Regions from separate parts of the Fusobacterium sp. genome, predicted to be linked through region 4. Evidence: riboswitches for the same ligand, from Rfam matches in the RefSeq annotation. Region 4 holds a riboswitch; each other region holds the start of a gene.
The links. A riboswitch is a leader RNA that binds a small molecule or an ion and turns the genes downstream of it on or off. The one in region 4 is predicted to bind lysine.
Positions count from the first base shown of each region.

Region 1: it holds a riboswitch for lysine, as region 4 does, so the genes downstream of both, kal (3-aminobutyryl-CoA ammonia lyase) here and E6771_RS15350 (aspartate kinase) in region 4, are expected to answer to the same signal.
Region 2: it holds a riboswitch for lysine, as region 4 does, so the genes downstream of both, E6771_RS15595 (YfcC family protein) here and E6771_RS15350 (aspartate kinase) in region 4, are expected to answer to the same signal.
Region 3: it holds a riboswitch for lysine, as region 4 does, so the genes downstream of both, nhaC (Na+/H+ antiporter NhaC) here and E6771_RS15350 (aspartate kinase) in region 4, are expected to answer to the same signal.

Region 1 covers NZ_JAWDXO010000010.1:21,105-26,970, forward strand. The annotation lists gene kdd (L-erythro-3,5-diaminohexanoate dehydrogenase) at 1-477, opposite strand, end outside; gene kce (3-keto-5-aminohexanoate cleavage protein) at 528-1,343, opposite strand; gene kal (3-aminobutyryl-CoA ammonia lyase) at 1,376-1,759, opposite strand; lysine riboswitch at 1,870-2,047, opposite strand; gene E6771_RS05895 (cyclic nucleotide-binding domain-containing protein) at 2,369-2,872, shown strand; gene rd (rubredoxin) at 2,949-3,290, shown strand; gene E6771_RS05905 (peptide MFS transporter) at 3,411-4,790, shown strand; gene E6771_RS05910 (PhzF family phenazine biosynthesis protein) at 4,856-5,749, opposite strand; gene E6771_RS05915 (dipeptidase) at 5,772-5,866, opposite strand, start outside.
Region 2 covers NZ_JAWDXO010000066.1:175-6,040, forward strand. The annotation lists gene E6771_RS15590 (hypothetical protein) at 308-637, shown strand; gene E6771_RS15595 (YfcC family protein) at 740-2,146, opposite strand; lysine riboswitch at 2,279-2,453, opposite strand; gene E6771_RS15600 (M20 family metallopeptidase) at 2,587-3,792, opposite strand; gene E6771_RS15605 (carbamoyl phosphate synthase small subunit) at 4,164-5,303, shown strand; partial or broken gene carB (carbamoyl-phosphate synthase large subunit) at 5,314-5,866, shown strand, end outside.
Region 3 covers NZ_JAWDXO010000002.1:13,817-19,682, forward strand. The annotation lists gene ggt (gamma-glutamyltransferase) at 1-597, opposite strand, end outside; gene E6771_RS01270 (hypothetical protein) at 649-1,827, opposite strand; gene E6771_RS01275 (GntR family transcriptional regulator) at 2,061-2,714, opposite strand; lysine riboswitch at 2,933-3,112, shown strand; gene nhaC (Na+/H+ antiporter NhaC) at 3,415-4,803, shown strand; gene E6771_RS01285 (M20 family metallopeptidase) at 4,864-5,866, shown strand, end outside.
Region 4 covers NZ_JAWDXO010000060.1:200-6,065, forward strand. The annotation lists gene E6771_RS15345 (amidohydrolase) at 5-1,198, opposite strand; lysine riboswitch at 1,288-1,461, opposite strand; lysine riboswitch at 1,591-1,766, shown strand; gene E6771_RS15350 (aspartate kinase) at 1,890-3,095, shown strand; gene E6771_RS15355 (aspartate-semialdehyde dehydrogenase) at 3,105-4,085, shown strand; gene dapA (4-hydroxy-tetrahydrodipicolinate synthase) at 4,152-5,039, shown strand; gene dapB (4-hydroxy-tetrahydrodipicolinate reductase) at 5,030-5,743, shown strand; gene dapD (2,3,4,5-tetrahydropyridine-2,6-dicarboxylate N-acetyltransferase) at 5,743-5,866, shown strand, end outside.

The sequences.
Region 1 (5,866 bases), on a different contig from region 4:
ATCATCAGGTAATACTGCATAGATTCCACTTTCAAAAAGTATTGCTTTACCTTTAATTTCTACTCTATCAATGTCTGGTTTTACATCGACAATTTCATCTATCCTTAATGGAGTAAGAGACAAAGAAACTAAAGTAGCTATTTTATCTCCAACCTTAAGATCAGTTTTCCCAATCAGATCATCTCCAATTTTTTCAATTGTTCCAATAAGCATTCCTCCTGATCCAGTTACAGGATTTTGCATTTTTCCTCTTTCACCAACAATTTCTTTTATTTTAGCTTTAATTTTTTCTACATCATGTCCAGCTTCTTCTTCAATTTGAGTGAATGAAGCTGAATCAACATTTAGTGCTATTACATCTATTAATATTTCATTTGAATATATATTCATATCATTATTTATTTTTAAAGCTGGTTGTGGTAAAACTCCTTGTGGTTCAATAACTCTATGTGTTCCATATTTGCATCCTTTTTTCATTTAAAATCTCCTCCTTAAATTATATTTTAGCTCCTAATATTCAAGTTAAATTATTTTTTTAATCCTAAAATTTTTCTAGCCTCATCAGGAGTAGCAACTTCTCTTCCTAATTCTTTAGCCAATCTTACAACTTTTTCTACAAGTTCTCCATTTGATTTAGCAAGTACACCTTTCTCAATGTATACATTATCTTCAAATCCAACTCTCACATGTCCTCCCATAGCAATTGCCATTGCTGCCATTGGAAATTCATGTCTTCCTATTCCAGCTACTGTCCATGTAGAGCCTTCTGGAATACTTTCACTGATAAATACAAGATCTCTTGCACTTGCTGCCATTTGAACTCCTAAAACAAAGTCAAAATGCATAGGTTTTTTGATAAATCCTTGTTTTGCATATTTTATAGCATAATCTACCATTCCTTTGTCAAAAACTTCAATTTCAGGTTTCACTCCTCTTTCAATCATTATTTTTCCAAAGTTTTTAATAGTATTTTCAGTATTAGTGAAAACTTCATCTCCACCAAAATTACAAGTTCCGCAATCTAAAGTTGCCATTTCAGGTTTTAATTCAGTAGGTTGTAATCTTTCAAGATCTGTCATTCCAACTGCTCCACCAGTAGATGGTTGGATTATTGCATCTGGACATTTTTCTCTTATTGCATCCATACATTCTCTGAATCTTTCTTTAGACTGAGTAGGAGTCCCATCATCTTCTCTTACATGCAGGTGAATTATTGAAGCCCCTGCTTTATATGCTCCATATGCTTCTCTCACTATCTCTTCTACAGTATAAGGAACCGCTGGATTTTGTTCTTTAGTTACTTCAGCTCCGCATATAGCCGCTGTAATTATTAATTTTTCCATTTTCATCTCCTTTACAATTCAGTAATTTATTTCTATTTTTTTCTTTGTTTGTCTTTAGGAGTTACACAAGTTCCACTAGCTCTGCATACAATGATTGGTTCCTCTAAAACATCTGCAGCTGAATCATTGATATCTGGTCTAGGAACTATAACTTTTCTAGCTTCAAAAACCATTTTTCTTGAACTGTTTCCAGAATTTACTATTTCACCAACAGCTTCTATAAAATCTCCAGCAAACACAGGAGCCATAAACTCTACACTATCATATGCTTTAAATAACCCTTCATCTCCATCCATTTGAATTAAAAGTTCAGTAGCAACATCTCCAAATAACTGCAACATTCTAGCACCATCAACTAAATTTCCTCCATAATGTGCATCATGAGAACTCATTCTTAGTCTGATCATTGATTTCATAATTTTTCCTCCTAAATTTCTTCAATTTAAATTTTCAAAAAATTAAAAAAGATGCATGTGGTAATAGACATAGTTAAACTGTAAGCATGATTTGATCTTGATTTTACTAAAATCAAAATAGCTCTCCACAATAAATGTGACAGTTGTTGCATATTCCTGCAACCCCCAAGAAAAAAGACCATAAGCAATCTTTTCCCTTTCGGCAACTATGTCCTTTGTATGAAGCATTGAGAGCTTTTTCTCTTAGCATCTCCATACTACCTCCATAAATGCACCTCTATTTTATATAAATATTCAATTGTCTTATACGCTTGCTATGTCATATTACTCCTAGATAAACTATATTCATGATATATATATAAGCTTTTTCTAAAAATATAACACACTTCTTTCAATATAAGTATACTTTGACTTTTTTTAAAAGTCAATAGAAATTCTAAAATTTTTTTTAAACTTAAAACAATCCCTTTAATTTTCAGCAAAATAACTATATCTACTAAACTGCTTTTCTTTTTTAAAGGATTTTTAAACTCTATTTGGTATATTATAATAATATACATAATTATTTTTGCTTAAAATTAAATAATTTTATAAAGGAGGGAAATTTTTATGAAAGATCAGTTTATGGATGAATACTCTACTATATTTAAAGTTATTGAAAAAACCCCTCTATTCAGTGCTCTTAGTAAAGAAGAAATAAAAGAAATGCTTTCATTGATGACTCTAAAAAACTATAAGAAAGGAGAAGTTATCTTTAAGCAAGATAGTTCTCCTAATAATATTTATATAATTGAAAATGGTATTGTTAAGCTTTTTCATCGAAAAGATGAAATTGATTTTGATATCGGAACTTTTACTACTGGAAATTGTTTTGGAGAAGTTGCACTTATTGGTATACTTCCATACATTGGAACTGCTGTTGCTATAAGTGAATTATCAGTGTTACAATTCTCTAAAATATCACTGCATAAACTATCTAAAACTAATATAATGTTATTTAATAAATTTCTTTTAAACATATCAAGAGAAGTATGCAGAAGACTTTATCTCATTGATAAACATCTCATTAAAGCACTAGAAGAAAATTCAAAATTTCATAATTCAATTTCATAATTCAATATTTACCCTTTATAAAAATCATGATATAATCCTTATAGGTTGTTGAGAAAAATTTATTGGAGGTTTACCTATGAAAAAATATATATGTGAAGTTTGTGGATATGTTTATGATCCTGCTGTTGGTGATGCAGATCACGGTATCAAAGCTGGAACTTCTTTTAATGATCTTCCAGAAGATTGGACCTGTCCTCCTTGTGGTGCTGACAAACATGCATTTTCTGAACTTAAAGAACATGATACTAATGAAATTGAGAAATTTATGTGTGAAGTTTGTGGATATGTTTATGATCCTGCTGTTGGTGATGCAGATCATGGTATCAAAGCTGGAACTCCTTTTAATAGTCTTCCAGAAGATTGGACTTGCCCTCCTTGTGGTGCTGACAAACATGCATTCAGAAAATTTAAATATTAATTCTAAATTTCTATGGCATAGAGTATTTCTATGCCATTTTTTATTTTACTTTGTAATTTGAAAAAAATGCTATATAATAGCATAATAAATAATTATTATTGGAGATTTTGGAGGATTTTTATGTTGTTAGATTTTATAAATAATCTCAAAAAAAAATACCCTAGTTCTTTTTGGCTTATGTGTTTTACTATTACTTGGGAAAGATTTTCATATCATGGAATCTCAACAATACTTGTTCTTTATTTTACTGCTTCTGTAACTAAAGGGGGAATTGGTCTTTCTCCCAAAGAAGCTACTTCTCTTTATGGATTTTATGTAGGAATATTACATCTTACCCCACTTGCTGGAGGATGGCTATCTGATAGATATTTAGGACAACAAAAATCTATTATTTTAGGAGGATTTTTTATCTCTTTCGGAAATTTTCTTTTATTTACAAGCTCAGATATTTATCAATTATATTTCAGCCTTCTTTCAATTATCATAGGAAATGGATTTTTTAAAGCAAACGGTACTAATCTTGTAGGTAATATTTATTCAGATAAAAGCACTCTTGAAAAAGAAGTTGCTTATAGTCTTTTTTATATGTTTATAAATTTAGGTTCTTTTCTTGCACCTTTTACAGCTGGATTGATAGCTGACAAATTCTTTGCTGTAAGGAATGCCACTGGAGAAATTATTCATTATGGTTATAAACCTATGTTTCTTATTTGCAGTGTTATAGGTATTACTTGGACTATTTCCTTTTTTTATCTTGCTCCTAAATATTTAAAAAATACTGGAAAATTACCATGCTATACACATAAGACTGAAAAAAAATCAATTTTTTCTTTCACTTTTAGTGAAAAAGAAAAGAAAAGAATAAAGGCTATGGGAATAATCTCAATATTTGTTATTCTATTTTGGACATCTTTTTATCAATCTTTTAGTTCTATTACTTTATATGCAAGAGATTATGTTAACAGAAGCCTTTTTGGATTCATAGTTCCCGTTCCTTGGTTCGCTGCATTAAATGCTATATTTGGAATCATTTTTTCTCCAATATTGGCATTATTATGGAGTCAGCTTCGCAAAAAAAACATAACTATACCTGTAAAAATTTCCTTTGGTATATTCTCTATGGGTATAGCTTTTGCTTTTATGACTGTTTCTGTTCTAATATCTGGTGATATAAAAGCTAATATGATTTTTATTATTTTAGCTTATATATTTAATACTTTATCTGAACTATGTATAGCTCCTATTGGTATTGCTATGTTCAACTGTCTTTCTCCCAAAAGATACTCTACATTTTTTATGGGATTGTGGTACATGACTATGTTTTTTGCAAGTATTATTTCTGGTAAAGTTGCTGGTTTTACCCAAGATACGGGATTTCTTACTATTTTCTTTTCTCTTTCTGTGATACTCTTTGTAATGGGAAGTATTTTATATCTATCTAGAAAAAATCTTGATAATCTTATGGTTGTAGAAGATGATTGTGATTGCAGAATAATATAAACTTTAACAAAAATAAAGATGACAATAGAATATATAAATTTTCTTTGTCATCTTTTTTAATAATATTATATTTCTATTTTCCCCTCTACAAATTTTATTGCTGTTCCACCAATGAGCACATCTATTTTTTCTTCTTTAATTTGAATTTTTCCCATTATTTCGCTCTTTCTACCTAATTTTTCTCCTTGTGTAACAGTAACAATTTCATCAGCCTTTATTTTTCCTATTGTATACAAATAATAAATTAATGCTCCATTTGATGTTCCTGTTGCAGCTTCTTCATCTATATCAACTATTGGAGCAAAATTTCTGGCATAGAGGTTTATTTTATCCTCTATTTTTTCTATATAAAATGGATGAAGAGATATTATATTTAATTCCTTGCTTATCTTTTTTATTTTTTCCATATTTCCAACTATTTCATTTAATATTTCCTTTCTTTTTAATGGTATCATTAAATCCCAAACACCTGTATATGCTTTTACTATTTCTATATCATCTGCAAAACTATCAGAAGACATGTTCAGTGCTTCTGCCAATTCGATTTTATTTACAGTGAAATTTCTATCTATTTTAGGAGAAGCTTGATACATCATTATGTTTTCTATTTTTGTATTTTTTATTTTTATAACAATAGGGAGAATTCCTAAATTAGTTTCTATATTTATTTGATTTTCCCCTTCTTCAGCTTTTATTATTCCGCACTCTACAAGCGCTGTTCCATAAGCTATAGTTGCATGACCACATAAATCTATCTCTTCTTTTGGAGTAAAAAATTTTACTTTTATTTTTCCATATTCATTTAAAAATAAAAATACAGTTTCAGGATAACCAAGTTCTTTGGCTATACTCTGCATTTCTTTGTTTCCTAATCCTTCTGCTCCCAATAAAACTCCAGCTGGATTTCCTTTAAAAAGTTCCGTTGTAAATGAATCGTATATCAATAATTTCCTTTCCATATTCCATCCTTTCAGTTTAAGATTATTTTTCCAAAGTTATTTCTATTACCCTCATAAAATTTTCATATGCTATTTTTCTTATATCTTCTTCTGAATATTTTCTCTTTCTCAATTCTT
Region 2 (5,866 bases), on a different contig from region 4:
GTTTTAATGGCTTTAACTGTTTTTTTAGAATTTATAAATTTTTAACAAAAGAAATGCTCTTTTAACACTTAGGGAAAGCATAAAATAAAAAATATAAAATCTCTAATTTAAGAAGATAAATTTTTTCTACTTCAAATTTTAAAAATTTTTTGAATCCAAGTAGTTTTAAGAATAAAAGTTTTAAAATTCCTGTTTTTTAATTCTAGAAATAATTGTTTATATATCTAAGAAAAGAAAAATTGAATTATGAAAATTAAATGATATAATAAAATTACAAAAAATTACAGATAATAGGAGGAGATACTTAATGAAATTATTAAAAAAGGTAATATTTTTGTTTCTATTTTTTACAGGAATCGCGGTAGCCTGTCCTGACAAAGATTTTCACAGAAAAATGGAAAGATATATTCAAGAAACAACAAGTCTAAAAAAACAGGGGAAGAAAATTGTAGTAGACAGTGAAAAAATTGTTATGGAAACATTTTTGGCTGTAAAAGGAGATAGGGATAGGCTAGAAGGAGCACTAGCTATTGTTATGACAGGATTATTGAAATATTCAAAAAATCATGGTTATGAATTGTATATAAAAGATCCTGAAGGAAATGAGAAAGGATTTATGGAATTTATAGGAAAATAAGTCATGCATATGTCAAGGAAGTTAAAAATAATTTTATGATAAGATAAATAAGAGATAATAAAAAAGCTGCCATATAGGCAGTCTTTTTTATACACTAAAACATTAAAAAGATCCATAATTAATTGCTACAGCTATAACCATAAAAATAACCTGCAGCAAAAACATAATTATAAATAAGGGAGTGATAAATCTATACCATTTTTCTATTGGAAGGCTCATCAGTCCACAAACAGTAGCAGCTGATGTAGGCCAAAACATATTAGAAAAACCATCTCCAAATTGGAAAGCAAGTACAGCTGTTTGTCTTGTAAGTCCAATAGCATCTGCTAAAGGGGCCATAATAGGCATAGATGTAGCTGCCTGTCCTGAACCAGAAGGGATAAAAAAATTGATGAAGTTTTGGACAACAACCATTCCTACAGCAGCAATAGTTTTAGGCATAGTAGAAAGTGTATTAGCCATAAAATTTATTATAGTATCAATTATGTGGCCATTTTCCATTACAATAGTAAGTGATCTTGCTACCCCCACTGCCATTGCACCAAAAATAACATCTGAAACTGATTTTACAAAAAGAGAAGCTATCTGACTGAAATTATACCCTCCAACTAATCCAGTAATTATCATCATGATGAAGAAAAGAGTGGAAAGTTCATTCAGATACCATCCAAGCTGACTTGTACCATATACAAGTAAAGCTATAGTTACAACAAAAAGTAGCATTATAAACTTATGCTTTCTATTAAAAGGAAGTTGTTCCATCTCTTCACGGTTCATTCCATCTGAAAAATTGAATTTAACATCTTTAACAATTGAAAGTTCTGGATGAAGTTTTACTTTTCTTGCATAAAGCATAAGATAAATAATTGCACTTCCTTGAAAGACGATAAAACACATAATTCTTAGGCCAATTCCAGAACCAATAGGAAGTTCTGCAATTCCTTGGGCGATTCCTATTGTAAATGGATTGAGAGTAGCAGCAGCAAATCCTGTAGCTGTACCAAGAATAACTGCAGCTCCACCAACTAAAGCATCATATCCTAAAGCTACAGATATTCCCATGAAAGCTGGAAGCAGTCCATAAGTTTCTTCATAAAGACCAAAAGTAGATCCACAGATACCAAATACTACCATAAAAATAGGAAATATCATAGTTTCTTTCCCATTAAATTTCTTAATAAGAGAACCAAGAGAGCCATAGAATGCTCCTGTTTTTATTAAAAGATATACAAATCCATAAGCAAAGAATATAAAAAATATAATATCAGCAGTAGAAACTAATCCTTCTACCACTGCCATAAATATATGGAATGGAGAAACAGGAGTCTGTTCAATATATTTGAATGACCCTTGTACAACCATAGTTCTGTTTAGAACTGGATCTATTGCTCTTTCGTATGTACCTGCTGGTATAATATAGGTTAAAACTGTTAATATAACAAGAATGATTCCAATTATCACATAAGTATGTGGTATTGTAAATTTTTTTCTAGTAGTATTTTCTGACATTTTTTCCTCCCTCAAGATATTATAAAAATATATTTTTAATAAATTTTACAAAATAAAAAAATCACAGTTTAAAGCACTAAACTGTGACAAAAAAACTTAACTATATGCAATATAAAATGCATATAGATCAGAATCACAGATAGCACTCCATTGAAATAATCAATGACAGTAGTATAAATATTTTCTATACTCCCAACAAAAGAATTTTAGCATTTTCTTTCATTTCGGCAGAATTCCCTTTCTAATCACTTCAATGTCTGCCAGACTAAATGATCATACTAATGTTTTCTGCACCTCTATCTTTCTTTTTATTTTTATAAGGCTGATTATACGTCAACATAGATAAAAAGTAAAATATAATAAATTAATCAATTGTATTTTTTTTATAAATATAAGATATGAGTATAATAAAATTGGAGACTATATTCATATAATGAAGATTACTTTCTTTTAAGTTTTTTAAACTCTTCTTTAACAATTTTTAATAATTCAGGCTCAAGATAAAGTTCCAAAGCAGCACCAGTCATAGCTTTTACAGATTTATGAAGTTTATCATATGCTTCTTCTGAATTCACATATTTTAAATATGCTTCATCGTGAACAAAACATATTTCATCAATATTGAGAGCTAGTTCTGTATACATAGTAGGACATATTTGGCTAACATTTCCTATATCAGAAGAACCACTGGCCCCATCTTTTTTATCAAGAAAATTATTTATGCCAACTTCTATAAGATTTTTTCTCATTAAATCCTGTAAAGATGGAAGATTTAAAAGATTATCAAATGAATTTTCATATTTTTCATATTTTAAAACAGCGCCAGTCATAAGTTCAGCACCTTTTGCACAATTAATAACTTTTTGAGTAAGGGAATTTAAATAGGTTCTATCATTTGATCTGATATGAAATTTACATTCAGCAAAATCAGGAACAGTATTAGGAGCATCTCCACCACTTGTGATGATACCATGAATTCTTGAATCAGAAGTTATATGTTGCCTCAAACAATTAATACCACTATACATTAACTGAACAGCATCTAAAGCATTTATTCCTTCATCTGGATGGGCAGCAGCATGAGCAGCTTTACCATTGAATTGAAACTTGATACAATCAATAGCCAGAGTTTTACAATTGAGATTGTTATTGCTTTCCAGATGCATCTGAAATACAATATCAATATTATCAAAGGCATTTTTTTCTACCATATTTACTTTTCCACCTAAAGTTTCTTCAGCTGGAGTTCCTATCAATATAACTTTACCTTTGAAATTATTTTTAAATTTTGATAAAACAAGAGCAGCACCATAAGTTCCAGCAGCTATCCAGTTATGTCCACAGGCATGTCCTGGGACTTTATCAGGACCATATCCAGGAAGAGCATCATATTCAGCTAAAAAAGCTACGCTCGGTCCATCATTATCTCCATATTCAGCTCTAAAAGCTGTAGGAAGACCACAATAATTTTCTTCTACAGAAAAGTTATTTTTCTTTAAGAGGTCTATAAGATATTTTGAAGAGAGAAATTCTTTTTCTCCAAGTTCTGGATTTTTAAAAATATAGTCACAAACAGCTTCAATATCTTTTTTGTAAGTGTCTTCAATAGCATAAAGTTTTTTTTTAATACTTTCTAATTTAAACATTTTTCCCTCCAGACTTATATTATTTAATATTATAAATGTTACATTAAAAAATATAGCATGTCAATTGATTATTTGATATAATTAATTTGAAAGAAATACTTGAAAAGCAATTGTATATTAAAACTTCTTGACAAATTAGTAAAAAATCGTTATAATACTTCTTAGTAAAAATTAGGAGGAAAGAGATGAAGAGGGGAAAAATATCAAAGGAAATCACTGAACAGATATTTATACCAATTTTTTTTTATTCATTTTTTAAATTTTATTTAAGAGAATTTTTTTCTAATTTTACACTACATGATTGTAATTTAATTTTTTTATTATAGGGATATAACTTTTATAGTTATATCTTTTTTTTTAGAGGAGGGAAGATGAAAGGAAAGCTTATTCTAGAAAATGGTATGAGTTTTGATGGAAAGATTTTTGGACACTTTGGGGAAACAACAGGAGAAATAGTTTTTACTACAGGAATGACGGGTTATCAGGAAGTTTTAACTGATCCCTCTCTTTATGGGAAAATAGTTGTTATGACTTATCCTATGGTGGGAAACTATGGACTAAATCTTGAAGATATGGAATCTGATAGAATACATCTGAAAGGATTCATTATAAAAGAAGATGCGAAACTTCCAAATAATTTTAGGTGTGAGATGACTTTAGAAGGTTTTTTAAGTCAATACAATGTAGTGGGATTTAAAGGAGTAGACACAAGGGAACTAACTAAAATAATAAGAGATAATGGTTCAATGAAGGCTATTATTACAGATAAAGAATTGACACATAAGGAATTAAAGGAAAAGTTTAATAATTTTTCTTATGAAAATGCAGTAGAGCAAGTAAGCAGAAAAGGTATAATTGAGATTGGGGGAAATGGATTGAAAATAGGAGTATTAGATTTAGGAGTAAAAAGAAGTACTTTAGATTTACTAGAAAAAATGGGATTTGGTGTATCTGTATTTCCTTATGACACTTCATCAAATGAATTGCTAAAACATAATCTTGATGGGCTTATTATTTCAAGTGGACCTGGAAATCCTGATGAAATGATGCATATAATGAAAACTGTGAGAGGAACTCTGGCAAATATTCCTATGCTTGGAATATCTTTAGGAGCACAGCTTCTTAATTTAGCTTTAGGTGGCAGTATAAAAAAGATGAAAAATGGGCATAGAGGATCAAATCATCCAGTAGAAGATTTAAAAAGAAATAGAATATATATAACAGATCAAAATCATGGATATTCAATAGAAAAATTAGGAATATATTCTGAAACTACACATGTTAACCTAAATGACAAAACAATAGAAGGGTTTAGATGTGATGCTCTTGCAGCTATGGGAGTTCAATTTATGCCAGATTTTTGTACAGAAGACTCAAATAATATGTTTGCAGACTTTTTATCATTAATTGAAAATGGAGTAAATACTAAGGGAATTGATGATGAACACAGCAGTGAATATGATGAAAATTTTGAAGCTGATGATGAGTCAGCAGAAGGATATCTGAATTAGGAGGGGGAAAATGTTAGATAAGTCTATAAAGAAAACATTAGTAATAGGTTCAGGACCAATTATAATAGGACAGGCAGCAGAGTTTGACTATTCAGGAACTCAGGCTTGTGAAACATTAAAAAAAGAAGGAATAGAAGTTGTACTTATCAACTCTAACCCAGCAACAATAATGACAGATAAAGCAGTAGCTGACAGAATATATATTGAACCAATTACTTTAGATTTTGTTGAAAAAGTAATTGCAAAGGAAAAACCTGATTCTGTAATTGCAGGAATGGGAGGACAGACTGGTCTGAACATGGTAGTTGAATTACATGAGAAAGGTATTCTTGAAAAATATGGAGTAAAAGTAATAGGAACACCTGTAGAAGCTATAAAAAAAGGGGAAGACAGGGAAATATTCAGAGAAACTATGAATAAACTTGGAGAACCTATTATTCAAAGTAAAATAGTGGAAAATCTTGAAGAAGGATTTGAAGTAGCAAGAGAAATAGGATATCCAGTAGTTGTAAGACCTGCATATACACTTGGAGGAACTGGTGGCGGAATAGCTAATGATCCAA
Region 3 (5,866 bases), on a different contig from region 4:
TGGAAGTCTTACTACATCTCCTATTTCTGGGCATTTCCCATTTTTTGTGAAAGTTTCAAACCAGTATTTAAACTCTTCTCCACTTTCTTTTCCAAAATTCACAGCAGCTTTTCTCCATAGTTTAGCAACATTTACAGGAACAGCATATCCCTCTCTTGCTAATTTTACAGCTGGAGCAACAACTTCATTCAAAGGAAGTTTTCCAAACTTTTTACTTAACTCTGCCCAAGCTTTAGGTATTCCTGGTACAGTAACTGGAATAAAACCATATTTTGGCATTTCTTTTAATCCTTTATTCAGTAATTCCTGTGCTTCAAGAAGCTTTGGTGAAGGACCACTGGCATTAAGTCCATATATTTTATCTTTTATACTAAGGATGGCAAATCCATCTCCTCCTATACCATTACCTGTAGGTTCTACAACAGTAAGAGCTGCTGCAGTGGCAATAGCAGCATCTATTGCATTTCCTCCTTTTTTTAGTATTTCAAGTCCAGCTTGTGCAGCAAGTGGAGAACCAGTTGCTACCATACCATTTTTAGCGTACATTACGTTTCTTCTTGATGGATACGGATAAATAGTAGAATCAAATTTTAGCATTTTATTCCTCCCTAATATTTATAATATATTTGATTGAAAATACTTTTATTATTAAAGCATTTTTACAAATTCTCCTGCCACAATTACCGATAATGTAGTTACAGAAGCCAGTCCAGCAACAACATATGCTGGTGTAAGTTTTGACATTATAAATTCATGTTCCTCTTCATCTCCTGCTACAGCAGTTGCTATTTCATTACATATAAGATATGTAGCTGGAAATCCCAAAAGTTGGGCAACAACTATTCCCATAGCTAAGTTTTTAGAACCAACAAGTTTCCATACTGGAAGAACTTGAGTAAATACATACAATCCAATCATTGTTGCTCCAAATATAACTAATAAGTAATACCCCATTACTATAAGATCATCAAATTTTATTTTAGCAAGGGAAGGAATAATTTGAGCAAATGTCAGCATAGAGAAAAATCCAGACATTTTACCTCTATCAAGAATTCTTGGTGGAATTATTCCTAAATATGCAAGTGTAGCAGCCATTATCAGTGACCATATAGTAGTTCCTACTCCAGTATACTTAGAAAGTATTGCTGCAAAATAGCAACAGATAGCAGTTACAGCAAAACATACATAAACAGTAAAATATTTATCATATTTTTTATACCATTCTCTTTTTACTTCTTCTTTCTTCTCTTTTCCCCCAGAGATTGTTATTTTTTCGCCTTCAGATTTTTTTAATCTGTAATCTGCTATTATAACTTTAGCTTCTTTCAGACCGAAAAATGATGCTGGTGGTGTTCCAACAAATTTTTGAATAGCATAAGCAAATGTACCAAAAGCTGCAGCTGTCACAAATCCTTTTTCAAGTGCGCCATTTACCATTATATTAGTAGCAACAATTCCACCATTCAATACAGGAATACTTACAATAGCCACTTCTCTTCCTACAATTGGCATCACTAAAAAAACTGCAATACAAGTTATTATCATCCCTATAAAAGCCATTAAAACAGTTTTCCATTCTTCTACTAATTGTTTTACATTTACCATGCTTCCCATATGAAATACAAGTATAGGACTTGCCAATGTGGCTACTTTATCCAACTGTGCCTTTGCAATCAGATCAGAAGGTATTACTCCTGTCATGAATAAAATAAGAAAGCCCATTAATGCAATGAATACTGATGAAAGTTTAGCTTTAGTTGCTACACCCAGAATATCTCCAATTGCAAATAATCCTGCTACAATACTAAGCATCAAAAATTTTTCCATTTCTACTCCCCCTTGTAGATTTATTAATACTTTTATAAAAAGTATTTACTAAGGTATACCTTAAAAAATAGATTTTCACAAATATAATTTCTATATCCAAATGATACATCTCTTATATTTTTCGTATACAATATATTATTTTTAGTATACAATACTTTATAAGTAATAAAAATTTAGTGTAAATTTCTAGGAAACAAAAAAAGAATGAAGCTCTGACTTCATTCTTTTTTATTTTAAATAGATATTTTATCAAAAGTTTTTACAACATAATCTGCTGCATTATCTAAATGCTCCTCTAACGCTTTATATATTTTTTCTTCATTTTTTTCTTTTAATGCCCTTATTATTTTTTCATGTTCATCCACTGTTTCCTGCATATTAGGGTTAGTTTTTTTAAATATATTCATATAGAAAGAAAGTTCAGAAAGTATCTTTAAAGAAAGTTCTTTTTTAGATAAAGAATATAGATAATTATCAAACTCTTCTAATGTTTCTGAAAATTTTGCAAGATTGTTACTATTATTGTACTTTTGACTTTTAGCTACTATCTTTGTAATTTTTTTAATATGTTTATCTCCCATTATATCTTTTATTTCCTTATAGATAATATATTCAAGTTCTAATCTTATTTCATATATTTCTTTTACTTTATCTGAATCAAATTTTTTTAAAAATACACCTTTAAAAGGTATTCTTTCTATTATTCCCATCATTTCTAATTTACTTAATGCTTCTCTCAAAGGTGTTCTGCTTATATTATATCTGATAGAATACTCATTTTCATTTATTTTTTCCCCAAACCTTATATTACCATTTATAATATCATTTTTTAATGCTTCAAATACAAGTGTCCTTCGATCCATAACTTCTATAGCGTTTTCTTTCATATGTTACACTCCTTAATAGAATTTACCAAAATTTATTTATCCCCATAATAATTTTATCACACTTTTTATTTTTAATCTAGGATTTCAATTTAAATTCTACTTAAAAAATAGATAATAGCTAAAAACCTTTATATAAAGCTATTTTTTTAGATATTAATAATATAATTAATATATTTTACAAAAAAGATTATCTATTATATACTTAATAACAAAATAATTTTTTAGATAGAGGTGCAGAAAACATGAGTATATTCATTCATATTTGACAGGTATTAAGAATGATTTAGAAAGGGAATTTTGTCGAAATAAAAATTTTTGCCAAAATATTTTTATTGGGAGTATGGAAAATATTCATATTACTGTCATTAATTTTCAATTAATGGAGTACTGTCTTTAAAAGTTTTCTACTTAAAATTTTTAAATTATGTAAAAAATTTTTAATCACAGTTTGTATTTTACAACTGTGATTTTTTTATTTATTCCTAATAAAAAATAATTTTTTAGGTGATTTAGTTGTTATATCAATATTAAAACAAATCAAAAAAAATTGAAATAATACAATTACATCAAAAAAAGTATTGACAAACTTATAATTATCTATTAAAATCTATTTAAGAAATTGTATACAATATTCTAAAATGTAAAAAATGTATACAATCTTTAAAAGGCATATATTAAATTAAAATGGGGGGTTATCTTTATGGAAAACCAAGCAAAAAAGGTTTCATCTGGCCAGGCTATGCTTATTCTTATTATTTCAATACTTGTTATCATATTAGGAATAAAAGTGGTTAAAGCACCTACTGCTATTATCTTATTGTTTGGAGGAGTTATTACTGTTATAATTTCTACTATCTTTGGAATTGAATATTCTAACATTCAAAGTGATATAGTGAAAACTATAACTACTATGGCTGTTCCTATTCTTATTGTTCTATCTGTTGGAGTTTTAGTTGGAGCATGGATGATATCTGGAACTGTTCCTCTTATGATATACTATGGAATGAAAGTTCTTAGTCCAAGTCTTTTCTTGGTAATGGTATGCATAATTTGTACATTGATGTCAGTGATGGCTGGAACATCTTGGGGAACAATCAGTACTGTTGGTATTGCATTTATGGGCGTTGCTGTTGGACTTGGTATCTCTTTACCTTTAACAGCTGGAGCTGTTGTTAGTGGAGCTATCTTTGGAGATAAACTTTCTCCTTTATCTGACTCTACTGTACTTTCAGCAGCAGTTTGTGAAGTTAATCTTTTAGAAGCAATAAAGCATTCATTTAAAACAACTTTACCTGCATTTATAGTAGCATTAATAATGTATTTTGTGATTGGTCTTCAATATAAAGATGGAGTTATTGGTGGAGAAAGTTATGATCTTATTATGGGAACTCTAGAAAAAACATTTACACTAAATCCATTATTATTAATTCCACCTGTATTAGTTCTAGTACTTATTATTATGAAAAAACCTACATTACCTGTTTTTACTATTGGAATTATTGCTGGTTGTATTTTAGCTATGGTGTTCCAAGGAACTTCATTAAATCAGGTAGCTAGTGCTCTTTCTAGTGGATATACTACTAAAACAGGTGTAGCTATTGTAGATAAAATGCTTGTTAGAGGTGGACTAAATAGCATGCTTGGTACAGTTGCTCTACTTATAGCTTCAGCAATATTTGGTGCTCCATTAAGAACAGCAGGTGTTGTAGATATTTTACTTGAAAAAATAACTAATATAGCTAAGACAGGTAAATCAATGATGATTGGAGTATTTGTTTTACACTCATTATTCTTTACAATAACTGGAAGTTATTATGTAACTTACTCAGTTCTTGGACAAATGGTAAGAGGTTTATTTGATTCTTATGGATTAAAAAGAAAAAATCTAGCTAGAATACTTTTAGATACAGGTACTGGATTTGCTCCTATTGTTCCATGGAGTGTTACAGGAGTATTTGTTGCAACTACTCTTGGAGTAAAAACAATGGATTTCATATTATATGCTCCAGTTACTTATTTAAGTATAGTAATTTCTTTCATCTACATAATTACAGGATTTACTATTGAAAAAGTTGATGGTAACCAATAAAAAATAATTTTAATTCTTGATAAAATTTATTGGAAAATAAACTATATTGGAGGTTAATATATGATAAATGAAAATCTGATCAAAGAGTATTGGTATGATATGATAAAAATCAGAAGTATCACAGGAGAAGAAGCAAAACTCGCTGAATATGTTACTGATAAATTAAAAGGATTTGGTCTTGATCCTAAAATAAGTTACTATGAAGGAGATGAAGAAAAGCAGAGTCCTTCTGTCTATGCTGTTTTAGATAGTGGAAAACCAGGTCCAAGAGTTATGCTCATTGGTCATATAGATACTGTAAAAGTGGCAAATGGATGGAATACTGATCCTTTTACTCCTACTGAAGATGGTGACAGAACATATGGTTTGGGTGCAATGGATATGAAAGGTGGTCTTGCTGCCATTCTTGCTACTACAAAATATTATTCTGAAAATAAAGATAAATTTACTGGAGAACTTGTTCTTGCTTTTGTATCAGATGAAGAAAATCTTTCTAAAGGAACTTATCAATTAGTTAATGAAGGATTGAGTGCTGATATGGCTATAATGGCTGAATGTAGATTTGATAATATGGCTATTGGTTTTAGAGGAAGATATAGTATTGAAGTTACTGTATCTGGAAAAGCTGCTCATGCAAGTCATTATCCAAATGTTGGAGAAAATGCCCTTATTTATGGAAGCAAATTAGCTATTGCCATTGAAGAGCTTCCTACTATAATCCATTCTACATTAGGTGGAGGAACTTGGGTAGTGAGAAGTATTGAAGGTGGAGTAAAAAATGCTTTAATAGTTCCTGAAAAATGTGAATTATTTATAGACAGATATACTGTTCCGGGAGAAACTTATGAAGTTTGTGAAAAACAAATTTTAGAAGCTGCTGAAAAATTAGGACTATCTGGTAAAGTAGATGTTAGATTAAAACCTAGAAAGTCAGCATATATGGAACCATTTGCATTGGAAGAAGCTCATATATTAGTTCAAACTGTAAAAGAAACTTTCAAAGAAGTTACTGGTGATGAAATCAGAATTGAGTTTGACAAGTCAGTTTGTGATTCTAATATAT
Region 4 (5,866 bases):
ATATTTATTTATCAAAAAATTTTTCATAAGCAGAAAGTATATTAGATATCTGCATTTTTACACCAATAATGAGAGAAGATTCATCAATATTAAATTTGTCATTATGCAAAGGAGAGGTTATTCCTTTTTCTCGATTTCCAACTCCTAAATTGAAAAAAGTTCCTGGTATTTTTTCAAGAAAATAAGCAAAATCTTCTACACCCATATCAGGAAGTTCTTTTATTTTTACTTTATCTATTCCTAAAATATTTTCTCCATTAATTTTAACTAATTCAACATATTCCTTATAATTTATAAGAGTATTATAACTGTCACGATAAAAAACTTCACCTTTAGCCTCATAAGCAGCACTTACCATTTCAACTATGGAGTTAATCCTTTTTTTAGCTTTGTCTCTGACAGAATTTGATAAGCTTCTCATAGTACCACAACAAAAAGCTTCTTGAGCAATTATATTTTCTTTTGTACCACTTTGCATAGTTCCAAAAGTCAGTACAAGAGAATCTCTTGAATCAATATTTCTGCTGACAATAGTTTGTAGTGCAGTAATGACATATGCAGCAGTTACAACTGCATCAACACCACCACTAGGATAAGCTCCATGACAACTTTTTCCTGTGATTTTTATATTTACATCTGTAGCTGAAGCATTCATTGCTCCATACTTAACAGCTATTTTTCCTGCTTCTGTAGAAGGATCTACATGTAAACCAAATATACAATTTACTCCTTCAAGTACACCATCTTTTATCATTGGAATAGCTCCACCAGTAGTTTCTTCAGCAGGCTGAAATATAAACCTTACATTACATGGAAGATCTTTCTTTTTAGCTGTTAAAATTTTAGCAGTACCTAAAAGAATAGAAGCATGAGCATCATGACCGCAGGCGTGCATTTTACCTGTATTTTTTGATGAATATTCACATTCTGTATTTTCAAGAATAGGGAGAGCATCAATATCAGCTCTTAATGCTATTGTGATATTACTGTTTTTACCTATAAGATCAGCAACTATACCACTTTTTCCAATACCTGTCCTATATGGAATTCCTATTTCATCAAGATGTCTGCATATTATACCAGTAGTTTCAGATAAGTCAAAATCAAGTTCAGGATGCTGATGGAGTTCTCTTCTGGTTTCTATTAACCATTGTTCAGAATTTTCTATACCATCAAAAAAAATATTTTGTAAATTCATTTTCCAACCTCCAAGATATATAATAAAAAAATCACAGCTATGAAAGCTGTGATAAAAATTTTCGACAATAAAAAATATCAAAAAATCTATTTTCAGACAGCACTCCATTGATAAGAATCAATGACAACAGTATGAATATTATCCATACTGCCAACAAAAATATCAGGCAATATCTTCATTTCGGCAAAGTTCCCTTTCAAAATACCTCACAGTCTGCCAGACTAAGTATTTTTACTGATGTTCTATGCACCTCTATCAAAATTATTTAAGTTATATTTAAAAGAGTATATATTAAATTATAAAAAAATAATAATACAATTTATATATTTTTAAAATATATTTTTTGAATTATTAAATTTTTAAATTGTATTGTAAAATTTCACTTAAATAAATAAACAGATTGAGGCGCAATTGACAAGAGTAACTATATGGAGCCAGCCAGTTATGAAGTATAGTAAAAGGGGAGATTGCCGAAACTTTGATTTTGTGAGGCAGACAAATCAATTTTGGGAATGCAGATAATATCTGTATAACTGTCATTGAGTAACAATGGTGTGCTTTCTGTTGAGTCTTTTTTCTAATGGAAAATTTTAATAACTTTTTATTTTAATTTTTTTGTGATGACTATTGACCAGCGGATTGCAATCTGCTGGTTTTTTTATTACAAAATATTTAAAAAGGAGATTTTTTTATGAGAGTGGTATTAAAGTATGGTGGTTCAAGTGTGGCAACAATAGAAAAGATAAAAGCGATTTCTGGATATATCAGTAAGCTGAAGAAGGAAAAGTGTAATGAAATCGTTGTTGTTGCTTCAGCAATGGGAAAGACAACAGATGCTTTAATAAAGATGGCTAATGAAATTTCTTCAAATCCAGATCAAAGAGAGCTTGATTCTCTTTTGTCAACTGGGGAACAGCAAACAGTGGCGCTTTTATCTATAGCATTGAATGCTGAAGGAGAAAAGGCAGTGTCACTTACAGGACCTCAAGCAAATGTAAAAACTATGGGGGTTCATACAAAAAGTAAAATAAAAAGTATAGATATAGAAAAGATAGAAAGTTATCTGAAAGATGGAAGGGTAGTTATAGTAACTGGATTTCAAGGAGTTAATGAAAATGGAGATATAACGACTTTAGGGAGAGGTGGGTCAGACACAAGTGCAGTGGCACTGGCTGCTGCTCTAGGGTGTGAATGCAGAATATATACAGATGTAGAAGGAATATATAGTGTAGATCCTAGAAAATATAAAGATGCTAAATTATTGGATAAAATTTCATATGAGGAGATGATGGAAATGGCACATCTTGGTGCAGGGGTTATGGAGACAAGAGCAGTAGAATTAGGAAAAAAATTTAATATACCAATTTTTGTAGGAAGAAGTTTAAGTGAAACAGGAGGAACATATATTATGGAAAAAAATAGTGCTTTAGAAGAAAAATTAGTAACTGGACTTAGTATAGCAAATGAAATAATTGTAACAACAATCTCAAATATAGATTATTCAGCAGAAAAGATAGCAGAGATATTTTCAACAATAAATAACTGTGGATTGAATATAAATATGATTACTCAAAATATAAGCAGAGATAGAAAGACAGATATATCATTCAGTTGTACTCTTGGGGAAAAATATCTACTGGATCAGGTAGTGGAACAGATAAGAAATAGATATCCAGAGATAGAGATAGAGTATCAGGATAATCTGGGAATGATATCAGTTGTAGGAATTGGAATGATAAATAATTCAGGAATAGCAGGAAGATTTTTTTCAGCATTGAGCAATGCAGGAGTAGAATTCTATCAGGTGACAACTTCTGAAATAAGTATATCATGCAGTATAGACAAAAATTTGATAAGCAGAGCTGTAGAATCAGCTGCTATGGAATTTGGACTTTAGGAGGGAAAAATGAAAATTGCTATAGTAGGAGCAACTGGACTGGTAGGGAGAACATTTTTAAAAGTATTAGAAGAAAGAAATTCTGATATAGAAGTACTTTATCTTTTTGCTTCAAAGAGGAGTGCAGGAAGTAAAGTAGTCTTTAAAAATAATGAATATACAGTTGAAGAACTTACAGAAAATAGTTTTGACAGAGATATAGATATTGCTTTGTTTTCTGCTGGAGGAGATATAAGTAAGAAATTTGCTCCAATAGCTGCAGAAAAAGGAGTACTAGTTGTAGATAATTCATCTGCATGGAGAATGGAAAGTGGAGTTCCCCTTATAGTACCAGAAGTAAATTCTGAAGCAGCATTTAAAAATAGCGGAATAATAGCTAATCCTAATTGTTCAACTATTCAATGTATGCTTCCTCTAAAAGTATTAGAAGAAAAATATGGATTAAAAAGAGTTATTTACAGCACTTATCAAGCTGTATCTGGAAGTGGACATAAAGGAATTGAAGACTTAGAAAATGGACTTAGAGGAGAAGAACCAAAAACTTATCCTCATTCAATAGTTAACAACTGTCTTCCACATATAGATAAATTTTTGGAAAATGGATATACAAAAGAAGAGATAAAAATGATAGATGAAACAAGAAAAATATTAGGGATACCAGCTCTTCCTGTAACTGCAACATGTGTAAGGGTTCCAGTAATGAATTCTCATTCTGTTTCTATCACAGTAGAATTGGAAAAAGACTTTGATTTAGACGAAGTTAGAGAAGCTTTAGTGGCTTTCCCTGGGATAATGCTTGTAGATGATGTAAATTCTAATCATTATCCATTGGCTTCTGATGCTACTGGGCAGGATAAAGTGCTGGTAGGAAGAGTAAGGAGAGATTTCAGTACAGAAAAAGGAATAAATTTATGGGTAGTTGCTGATAATATAAGAAAAGGAGCAGCTACAAATGCTGTTCAGATAGCAGAGCTTTTCAGAGGAATATAATATAGAAACTTAATTGATAAAGAAAAGAAAAAATATAATAGAGGAATGTAATTTAGGAGGAAATAAATGGAATTATTCACAGGTTCAGGGGTTGCTCTCGTAACTCCTTTTGATGAAAATAATGAAGTAAATTACTCAAGACTTAGGGAAATACTTGAATTTCATGTTTTAAATCATACAGATGCAATAATAGTAACAGGAACTACTGGAGAAGGAAGTACTATTACTGATGAAGAAAAAATTTCAGTAATAGAATTTGCAGTAGAGATAATCAATAGCAGGATACCTGTGATAGCAGGAACAGGTTCAAATGATACTAAACATGCTGCTGAATTCAGTAAAAGAGCAGAAAGAGCTGGAATAGATGGACTTTTAGTAGTTACTCCCTATTACAATAAAGGGAATGAAAATGGAATATACGAACACTATAAAACAATAGCAGAAGCAGTAAAAATTCCTGTTATTTTGTATAATGTTCCATCAAGAACAGGAGTAAATCTTTCTATTCCCCTTTTAAAAAAACTGGCACAGATCAAAAATATAACAGCTTTAAAAGAAGCCAGTGGAAATATATCATATGTTGCAGAAGTGGCAAGAGAGATACCAGAACTTGATATTTATTCAGGAAATGATGATATGGTAGTTCCAGTTCTTTCATTAGGAGGAAAGGGAGTTATTTCTGTATCAGCAAATATAATTCCTGATATAAGTCATGAAATGGTAGTTTCATTTCTAAAGGGAGATATAAAAAAAGCCAGAGAACTGCAGCTGAAATATAATGATCTTGTAAATGTTTTATTTCTTGAAACAAATCCAGTTCCAATAAAAGAGGCAATGAATTTTCTTGGATATGAAGCAGGAAAATGCAGACTTCCATTAGGAGTAATGGAGGAATCAAATAGAATGAAATTAATAGATATATTAATTGCTCATGAGGTGACAGGATGGAAATAATAATACATGGAACTGGAGCAATGGGAAGATTGATAAAAGAAACAGGTGAAAATCATAAGGATGTAAAAATAACAGGTTTTGCAGATGAACTGACTGCTGAAACTGGAGATATAATAATAGATTTTTCTCATTATTCAAGATTGGAATCTCTTTTGGATTATTCTAAAAATAAAAGTATACCTCTGATTATTGCAACTACTGGATATTCAGATGAGATATTGAAGAAGATAGAGGAAACAGCTAAAAAAGTTCCTGTACTTCTCTCTTCAAATATGTCTTTAGGAGTAAATCTTTTAAATGATATTCTTGAAAGAATAGTTCCAGTACTTTATGAAAATTATGATATAGAAGTAATAGAAAAACATCATAATAAAAAGATTGATTCTCCAAGCGGAACAGCTAAAACTTTAGTTGAAACTATAGAGAAAAGCTGTCCAGAAAGGATGAAAGAGCAGTATGGGAGAGAAGGTAATAGAAAAAGAGAGAAAAATGAGATAGGAATTCATTCTTTTAGAGGGGGGACTATTGTGGGAGAGCATTCAGTCCTTTTATGCGGAGAAGATGAAATTATAGAGATAAAACACACAGCAATGTCTAAAAAGATATTTGCTGTTGGAGCTTTAAAGGCAGCTGAATTTCTTATTGGAAAGGAAGCAGGAATATATACTATGAAAGATATTTTTGAAAATCAGGAGGAAAGATGATAAACCTAAATACAGCAGAAGAGATAATAGCATTTATAAAAAATTCACAAAAAAGGACACCAGTAAAAGCATATGTAAATGGAGATATGAATGATATTGAGACTTCAGCACAGGTTTTTAGAG